DNA from 3 places in the Yersinia massiliensis genome. Region 3 is predicted to be linked to each of the others. Evidence: predicted binding sites of a transcription regulator. Region 3 holds the regulator's gene; each other region holds the start of a gene.

Region 1 (3,290 bases), 1.2 Mb from region 3:
CTGCCGTGACAATAACTAATGTATTTCCATCTGCACGAGCAAATTCTAACGCTTTTTGTACTGCCTCATCTAAATCAACGGTTTCACCAAACTGACCGCATGGGTTAGCAGCGTGATCTTGCTTATCAATTGACGCCCCTTCCACTTGCAAGAAGAAACCTTTCTCATTGGTTTTCAGTAGGTCAATTGCTTTTTCAGTCATGGCAGCCAATGTCGGAATATCTTTGGTTCGCTCGGCATTATTTTCACAAACGACCGGAGGTTTATCCAAATTACCATGGTAGGAAGCCTTCGGCCCTTGCCAACGCACTGGCATATTACCTGGGCTGAATAATCCCAATAGAGGTTTTTGTTGATCTGCCTGCTTGATGGCATTCAAGTCATCGAGGTTCTCGACAATGATATAGCCTCGCGCTAAGGCTTGATCTCGCAAAGATTTGTCTTTCCATTCACCCGCTTTGGCAACTTGGCTGAATGATTTCGCACCACCGCCTAATGTGACATCAGCACGTCCGTCGATCATTTGCTCAGTGATGGACCCACGCCCACCATTTTCCAGCGCATTGGTGCCGCATTTCTCGCTGGTTTCCTCTGGGCCATAGCATTTTCGCCCAGTGACATGCGCAAACTGAGCCGCGGGGGTGGCATCTTGTAATTCAGCCGTTGAAACGTTGCCGGTCGCTTTACCCGCCTTTTTTGCCAGTTCCAGCAAGGTAACGTGATCTTTACCGAACACATCGACACCCAGTGCACCATTATAGGTTTTCACGCCGGATGACCATGCAGTCGCTGATGCCGCTGAGTCAGTCACATAATCTGGTTTTTGCGTTTTCTTATCGAGTGAGTAATGCGTGTATTGCCCAGTCAGCGGCAGAGCATCAATCCCTTTAAAAAAGCCGCCCGCCCCCATAGCATAGTTACGGGCCGAGGTAATTTCTGAATCTCCCATGCCATCGCCAATCAGCAAGATGACATTTTTGACTGTTTTATTGGATAGCGAATCACGCAACGCTTGAGTCTGATCACCCGTTAAACGACGTGCGCCCCCAAATTGAGTGACATCACCTTGCGCACTGCGATCATATAAACCCGTTGCAGCAGCAACGGTATTCGGCGTGAACAACGCGCTGCTTAACATCAGTGTGGACAACGCGATAGCGGATAACTGAGTACGGCCAGTAAAGAGGGATACGCGATTCTGCATTAGAATAATTCCTTGTTGTAAAACAGTAATACAGTTTGTATTAATTGGTTACAACGGATACTAGAACAAGCGAATGACGCTTTTATGACACAAATGCTCTCAAGAAACTTATGCTCTTAAGAAACTCATGCTTTTAGGCCAATCACGCGTTTATGGCTATTCTATTTTCAGAACTATCCTGTTTTCAGAACTATCACGCTTCTATGATAAACACGTTATTAATTTCCTTTTATCACTTTGGTTCATCGCCTAGCAGATCTGTCCATTTTATCGCGATGTTAAATCAGGCCGCCATTAGCACGCAAAACTTGCCCATTGATCCACCCCCCATCTTCACTGACCAGAAAAGCAACGGCCGCCGCGATGTCTTCAGGCGTTCCTAATCTTTCCAATGGTGCCATTTTTGCCATTGTTTCAATCAATTCTGCTGATTTTCCATTTAGGAAAAGGTCTGTTGCCGTGGGCCCTGGTGCAACGGCATTCACCGTAATTTGACGGCCACGTAATTCTTTTGCCAAAATTGCCGTCATGGTTTCAACGGCAGCTTTGGTTGCTGCATAAACACCGTATTTTTCCAATTTCAAACCGACAACACTGGTAGAAAAGTTCACAATTCTGCCTCCTGATTTGAGGCGTTTAGCTGCTTCACGCATTCCGTTAAAACTGCCTTTGAGATTAATCGCTATTTGGCGATCAAAATGCTCATCATCGCTATCGGCAATGGCACTAAGAGAGAGTATTCCAGCGTTATTGACCAATACATCAACACCGCCAAAGGCGGCTTCTGCCGTGGAGAATAATTGTGCAACAGCAGTGGCATTGCTGATATCGGCTTTAGCGCTCAATGCCTTGCCGCCAGTTTGTTGAATCTTGCGTACTAAAGCTTCAGCTTCACTCTCGCTATGGGAGTAATTGATCAGTACGGTATATCCGTCCCGTGCCAAGCGTTCGGCAATGGCCGCACCAATTCCACGAGATGCGCCTGTGACAATGGCAACCTGCTGCGTTGTACTCACCATAATATTCTCCTGATATAAGTCTTTATCGTAGACGTAGATTTGATGGCTGAAAGCCATCCTTGTTACCGTTAAGTGATGTTGTGTGGCGACCAAATCAAGAATGCCATCTTTACTGTTTCGGATAATCCCCTATTATTCGTTAACTCTATCCGAATAAAGCGAACAATATCGTGGACAGAATAGATGCCATGCGAGTTTTTATCAGAGTCGTGGAACAGCGTAGTTTTACCCAAACTGCACAAGAACTAAACTTGCCGCGTTCTACCGTCACAGATGCCATAAAGCAGCTAGAAAAACGCTTAAATGTCCGTCTATTACAGCGAACAACGCGCCATGTTAGCGCCACATTGGATGGTGAGGCCTACTACCAACGCTGCCTACGAATTATTGCCGACATTGAAGATGCCGAAATGGCATTTGATCATGCTAAGCCTCGAGGGCTACTACGAATTGATGTGCATGGCACGTTAGCCCGCCACTTTGTTTTACCGCAATTACCTGACTTTATCGCCCAATATCCAGATATTGAGCTATTTATTAGCGAAGGCGATCGGTTGGTTGATTTGATTCGCGAAGGCATAGATGGCGTGTTACGGGTAGGCAATTTGCAAGACAGCGATATGGTTGCTCGCCGCGTCGCACTGTTACCGCAAGTCACCTGTGCTTCGCCGCAATATTTACTACGGCATGGAACACCAAATCACCCCGACCAATTGTATGGGCATCAGATGGTTGGCTTCCGGTCAAGTGCAACAGGCGGGTTGATGCCACTTGAGTTTAGCTCTCGCACTAAATCAAATAACCACGCAAAAGCCACAAAAGCGCCACCGTCATCAGGGGCACCGCCGTCGGCCAAGATTCTAGAGGTCAAATTGCCCACAGTGCTATCGGTTACGGGGGCGGAAAGCTTTGTGAGCTCAGCACGACTGGGATTGGGAATCATTCAGGTGCCACGCTACCACATCGCACCTGACTTATTAGCAGGAACACTCATTGAGATTTTGCCAGAATATGCACCACCACCGATGCCAGTCTCTTTCTTGTATCCATACAATCGTCAGCTTTCA
Region 2 (3,290 bases), 2.1 Mb from region 3:
GCTAGAAAAGAAGTCGTTATATTTATTATCAACCGTCCCGCCAAACTTCTGTTTAAAGCTTTGATTAGGGATGAGGAAGCCTGACGTTGAATCTGGGTCAGCAAAGCCAAATGCTTTCCCCTTCAAGTCTTCAATTTTCTGATAAGGGCTATCTGCTTTCACAACAACCACTGAGTGATAACCACGTGATTTATCCGTGTCATCGATAGCGATACCGACAATATCAACCGCTTTAGGATCTTTGATATAAACAGAAGCGAACGATGAGGGAGACATACTTAATACCAAATCAATTTTGCCGCCCAATAAACCTTGAATGACACCAGAATAATCAGATGCATTGTGCAAATTTGTTTTTACATTGAGTTCTTTTTCCAAGAACTCTTTGACGCACATATTATCACCAATTTGCTGCGTGGCGTTTTGCCCACCAAGTATACCCAGGTTAATTTCCTTTGGTGCATCCGCTGCGGTCGCATTAAAGATCATCATGCTGGCCAAAAGTGAGGTAAGACAAAGTACTTTTTTCATTAAAATAACCTATTCTGATAAAGGGATAAGTAGGGATTAATGCAAAAGATCAGTTGATTCATCGCTATATATATCTTGAATAATGGCGTCATTCAGTTGCGATGGTGGCCCGTCAAAAACAATTCGTCCATGTGCAATACCAATAACTCGTGTACAGTAATCTTTCACTAATTCAACAGAATGCAAATTCACAACGACAGCAATATCGTTTTCACTTATTTTCTGTAATGTATTCATGATGCGCGTTGTATTTTTTGGGTCCAAAGAGGCAACCGGTTCATCGGCCAATAATATGCTAGGGTTCTGCATCATGGCGCGACAAATAGCCACTCGCTGCATTTGTCCACCAGAGAGATTTTCTGCCCGCTGTAAAGCATGAGGCAACATATTAAGCCATTGTAATAACTCAATCGCCCTAGCTCTATCTTGCTCGGCGAATATTTTGAAAAATGATTTTAGTGTTGAGGTATAACTGAGGCGGCCTAATAAAACGTTGGTCATAACATCAAGGCGAGGAACTAAACAAAAGTCTTGAAAAATCATGCCGCATTTAGCACGCCATTGACGCATCTGTTTTGCCGTTAATGCCGCAATATTCTGCGTATCACCATTGTCATGGTAATTAATAATTTCGCCTGCGCTACTGGGAATAGTACCGTTTAATACATGCAGTAATGTGGATTTACCGGCACCTGAACGGCCAATAATGGCGACGAATTCCCCTGCATGGAGTTCAAAATTAATATCATCTAAAACGCGATGCTGCGATTTGTAGGTTTTAACTAATCCCTTAACGGCAAGTACCTTCTTACGCGCTTCTGGCACCATAGCCTGATAATCAGCCACAATGAATTTACGTAATGCCTGGCCCATATCATGTCTCTCAGATTGCCTGTCGTCATGAGCCATTAACGGATATTTTTATTGCATATTGATGATAGTTTTATGAGAGAAAGGTGACAAAAAATAGCCACCTTTCTTATTAGTTCAAGAGAATATTAATACTCAGACGCCATATTATTGGCGATTAAGTCGCGCTAGCTTCTTAGTTTTCGGTAGACAAACAGGACGACCAACGAACCAATAACAGCAACAACGAAGCTACCAATATTGAACCCGTCTACTCTGCCCATACCAAAGAAGGTACTAATATATCCCCCAACCAGCGCACCGACTACACCTAGGATGATGGTCATAATAAAACCGCCACCATCCTCTCCGGGCATGATCCATTTAGCCAAGATACCAGCAATAAGGCCAAAAATAATCCAAGATAGTATGCCCATAAACGCCTCCATTAAATTAATTTTCGCTGATAGTTGATTTAGCTATGTGGCCAGCCATCTACTGATCAACCATCATCATCAATATTAAGTTAAGACCCAAAAAACAAAATTCGCAAATCAGACCAGCTGTTCTCAGCACGAATCAAATAACAGGTTGGCGCGGTATGAAAATCTGGTTAACGCCCTGCGCCTGTAATTTTTTCAGTAAATCCGTACCACCATTTGGCATACTTTGCGCAAACTCACTTTCACTGGTAAAGATAGGGCTGGCCCAATAGATATTGACTGGGTCACCTTGCTGGAGAGGCAATGTAAGGCTATCAGCGTCAGCATAGAGTGCTGACGAAAGAATATAGCCTTCGTAGCCTTGAGGGGCGACCGATGATGCTAATGTATGCCCTTCCCCAAACCACGTTAATTTGTTCCAAGGGACATGAGCAAACCCAGCTAAAGCACTGGCCATTTGAATCGCATTGTCTTCCGTCATATATTGCCCATCGATCGCAATAGCCATTTCCAAGCGGCGGTATTTAGTCGCATCATCATTAAAGAGAATTTCGACCCAGGGTTGCGGACGAATACTGACCCCTAAGGTCAAGAAGTAATATATGCCGTCTTTCTCATGCTGCGAAATAGCCATCGGCGGCCACGTACCTTGGTCGATAGCATAATATTTTAATGACGGGCCAAAGTGCTGTTCGTAGCTTTGAATATATTCAGTCTGTAATGCTGGCCACGGATTCCCTTCTTCTTGTTGCCAAGTTCGCCAAAATTGGCGCGTATTTTGTGCATTAGCATATTGAGTGTTGGTTGAAGCGGAGCCAAGTGGCATCGTTAACGGATTATCTTTAATACAACTGGCAGAATAACAAATGGAGTGATCAATATATAAACTCCAACCGGGAATAATCGCTAACAATTGCCCTTGATACCACAAAGCAGCACCATCATCACTTTCGGACCAGACGACCGTAATATATTGGGCATCCAATTGTGCCTCACCAGCAACATTACGGCAGAATTCGGCTGCCAATCGGGGAGCTAGCCCTTGTTCAAGAGCGGCATTATCTGCCGATAGTGGTGCTGCAACTAAATTCCGTACCCAGCAGGCACGAACAGGAAAACGCTCCTCAAATGCCTCCTGCGGATAAATATAAAAATAAACGACCCGCTGGTCTTGCTGCACCACAGCGACTAATGTTTGGTTTTCATTACTGACTTCAGCCAGTACTTCAGATTCTTTCATATCGCCTCAACAGTATCGGCAAAGGATTTCAGGCAAAACATCTTGCATGCCTGCCGTAACATCAGTCTATTAGCGTTATGCTGATATTCTTAAGCTAATAACTTGGTATTGGCCATGTAAACATATGGGTGATATCAACATGACATACTAAACATTAAAGGACAGTGTAAAACACCCTAGTCCTATAAATCATCAGCAAAAGTCTCAAAAAACGGCGGCTTAAGATG
Region 3 (3,290 bases):
AGAAATCAAGTTAGCTAACGTATCGGAGCCAACACTGGAAAGATTGCCAGACAGAGTATTAGAGTCTGAAATGGGTGATAATGACGGCTGTGTCGCCATTGGCGATATCACTACTTGCTGCGCGAAACCACCCTGACTTAACCATAGCAGAGCGGTGAACAGCGCCAGTTTTCCCCATCTCATCAGCTTGGTATCCAGGCAGTATTAGGATTTGACTGCATTCTCAGCTAAAACGGCAGGAACAATCAACCGGTTCGGCAAGGTAAAAATAAATCGTGTGCCGAGCCCAATTTCACTCATGACATCTAAACGTGCATCGTGATGACTCAGCGCATGCTTCACAATGGCCAGTCCCAATCCACTCCCCCCTGTTTGCCGTGATCGAGCCTTATCTACCCGATAAAAACGCTCTGTCAGCCGTGGCACATGCTCCGGACCTATCCCCGGCCCATTATCGCTAACCTGGAATTGTGCGCCTTGCGGCGTTTGCTGCCAACACACCTCTATTTTGGTCCCTTCAGGTGTGTGATTCACCGCGTTATACACCAAGTTCGACACCGCACTGCGCAGTTGATCTTCGTTACCAAAGACTTTTAATTGATCGTTTACTCGGAAAGTAATTTCATGACGTCCGTTACTCAACGCCTGCACTTCTTGCTGCAATACTCTGAGCATCAACGGAATATCCACACGCTCATTCATATCCACATTCGGGGCCGCTTCAATACGTGATAACGTTAGCAGCTGTTTTACTAGCCCATCCATGCGCTTCGTCTGTTCCTGCATCGTCCCGAGAGCTTTATCCCGTAATGGCCCCGCTAACTCTTGGTCATGCATCATTTCCAAATAGCCCTGCAATACCGTCAGAGGTGTGCGCAACTCATGGCTGACGTTAGCAAAGAAATTACGCCTCGCCCCTTCTAACTGCCGCATTTGCGTTACATCGCGGGCGACCATCAAGAGTTGCCCTTCGGAATAAGGCATCACGCGGAACTCCACGTAGTAGCCATTATTTAATTGCAGGGTTAATGGGCGAGTAAATGTTTGTTGTTGCAGATATAGACTGAATTCGGGGTAACGCAATAAATTGAGAATATGCTGACCATTATCCTCGGGCCAGCGGAACCCCAATAATTGCTGGGCCAAACCGTTACACCAGAAGATATTGCCATCGACCGTCGTGATCACCACGGCATCGGGTAACGATTCGGCACCACTGCGAAAACGTTTAATGAGTAATGCCAATTCACGCCGCCGACGACGATTTCTCAGTTGCATCTGGTACAAGCCGTAAAACAACGGCTCCCAGCTCCAACGGCCAGCAGGCGGAGTCATACTGCGGTCTAACCACAGCCAATGAGATAACTTGAGTTGGTTATAGAAATTCCAGACCAGCGCCGCCAGTACTGACACCAGCAATAGCCAAGGAAGATAGCCGATAAAAGCACCCAGCAATAAAGCTGGCAAACAAAAAAGCGCCAGCTCTAAAGCCAGCCTTTTCCATGATAAGCGTTCTAACACAACGAATTCTCCGGCACTGAAAACTCAGTAGCGCGTTGAGAAACGGTATCCAGTTCCCCGGACAGTTTGTACCATGCGGTCATGACCATCAACTTCAAGCGCCTTGCGTAGCCGACGAATATGCACGTCAACCGTACGATCTTCTACATAAACGTTAGTGCCCCAGACATAATTAAGCAACTGTTCACGGCTGTAAACACGCTCAGGGTGGGTCATAAAGAAGTGTAACAGTTTGAACTCAGTAGGCCCCATATCGAGCGCTTGCTCATTGGCCATGACGCGATGCGATGAAGGATCAAGACTCAAACCTTGCATTTCAATGACTTCTTCAACTGCCATGGGGGATATTCGGCGCATAACAGCTTTGATACGTGCCACCAGCTCTTTTGGCGAGAAAGGCTTAGTAATGTAATCATCAGCCCCGACTTCTAAACCACGTACCCTATCTTCTTCTTCACCACGGGCAGTGAGCATCATCACCGGAATGTCTCTGGTGAGTGCTTCACGTTTCATATGCTTGATAAACTGAATACCCGAACCGCCAGGTAACATCCAGTCCAACAACACTAAATCAGGGAAAGGCTCCGACAGACGAGTGACTGCGCTGTCATAATCTTCGGCTTCTAACGGTTGGTAACCATTCTGCTCCAACACAAAGCACACCATCTCACGGATTGGCGCTTCATCTTCCACCACCAGTATGCGTCTTGCCATCATCAACCCTGCCAGTAAGTTAGTGGTCACTATTTGATTTCGGGAGCCATTATGCGTCAGTTTTGTGACATTTTTATGAAAAACATCACGCTTCTGCAAGCAATAAGCATAGTGATAAATTTCATCGTAATTGCAAAATGCAGCAGCCAACTTTGCGAGACGTCTCGGAGATTTGTCGTATGGTACGGTTTTAGCCGCGACAACGCGCTGCCAGCGTTTATAATCAGCGCCATTCTCTGTGACTGATAACCTGCCGTGCGGGAGATTTATGCGCATTATCCATACCTCTGATTGGCATTTAGGCCAGCATTTCTTCACCAAAAGCCGAGCTGCTGAACATCAGGCGTTCCTGCACTGGCTCATTAAGCAGATCGAAGAAAATCAGGTAGATGCGCTGATTGTTGCGGGTGATATTTTCGATACTGGCTCACCACCAAGCTATGCACGAGAGCTCTATAACCGTTTTGTGGTGGATATCCAAGTCACTGGCTGTCAGTTGGTTGTGCTCGGGGGCAATCATGATTCAGTATCGACCCTCAATGAGTCTCGGGGTTTACTTTCCTATCTCAATACAACAGTGATCTCTTCTGCTAATAGCAACCTCGAACAGCAAGTTATTACATTGAAAAACCGCCAGCAAGAGCCTGCCGCCCTACTGTGTGCTGTCCCCTTCTTACGCCCGCGTGACTTAGTCACCAGCCAAGCAGGCGAATCTAGTGGGCAAAAACAGCTGGCCTTGCAAGAAGCCATTGCAGGCCACTATTTGGCGTTATATCAGCAAGCCGTTGAGCTGCGTAGCAAATTGAACCTAGCGATACCGATTATTGCCACTGGGCATCTCACCACTGTGGGAGTGACAACCTCGGACTCTGTTCGTGAAATCTATATTGGTACACTGGATGCCTTTCCTGCGCAGGCGTTTCCACCGGCAGATTACATTGCATTAGGCCATATTCATCGTGCTCAACAGGTCGCAAAAACCGAGTATATTCGCTATAGCGGATCCCCCATCGCGCTAAGTTTTGATGAGCTGGGTAAAGAGAAGAGTGTCTATC

The links. The regulator PhoB, encoded in region 3, activates phosphate uptake and scavenging genes when phosphate is short. The targets are predictions, from matches to a motif close to CTGTCATAAAACTGNCNNAT.
Positions count from the first base shown of each region.
Region 1: a site for PhoB is predicted at 1,276-1,295, ahead of phoA (alkaline phosphatase). Genes of this name have one in related genera too.
Region 2: a site for PhoB is predicted at 1,464-1,483, ahead of phnC (phosphonate ABC transporter ATP-binding protein). Genes of this name have one in related genera too.

Region 1 covers NZ_CP028487.1:2,441,725-2,445,014, forward strand. The annotation lists gene phoA (alkaline phosphatase) at 1-1,204, opposite strand, end outside; gene DA391_RS11410 (SDR family oxidoreductase) at 1,483-2,223, opposite strand; gene DA391_RS11415 (LysR family transcriptional regulator) at 2,394-3,290, shown strand, end outside.
Region 2 covers NZ_CP028487.1:1,609,083-1,612,372, reverse strand. The annotation lists gene phnD (phosphonate ABC transporter substrate-binding protein) at 1-531, opposite strand, end outside; gene phnC (phosphonate ABC transporter ATP-binding protein) at 568-1,404, opposite strand; gene DA391_RS07375 (GlsB/YeaQ/YmgE family stress response membrane protein) at 1,569-1,817, opposite strand; gene DA391_RS07370 (suppressor of fused domain protein) at 1,960-3,063, opposite strand.
Region 3 covers NZ_CP028487.1:3,662,232-3,665,521, forward strand. The annotation lists gene DA391_RS17130 (PstS family phosphate ABC transporter substrate-binding protein) at 1-198, opposite strand, end outside; gene phoR (phosphate regulon sensor histidine kinase PhoR) at 205-1,521, opposite strand; gene phoB (phosphate response regulator transcription factor PhoB) at 1,546-2,235, opposite strand; gene sbcD (exonuclease subunit SbcD) at 2,504-3,290, shown strand, end outside.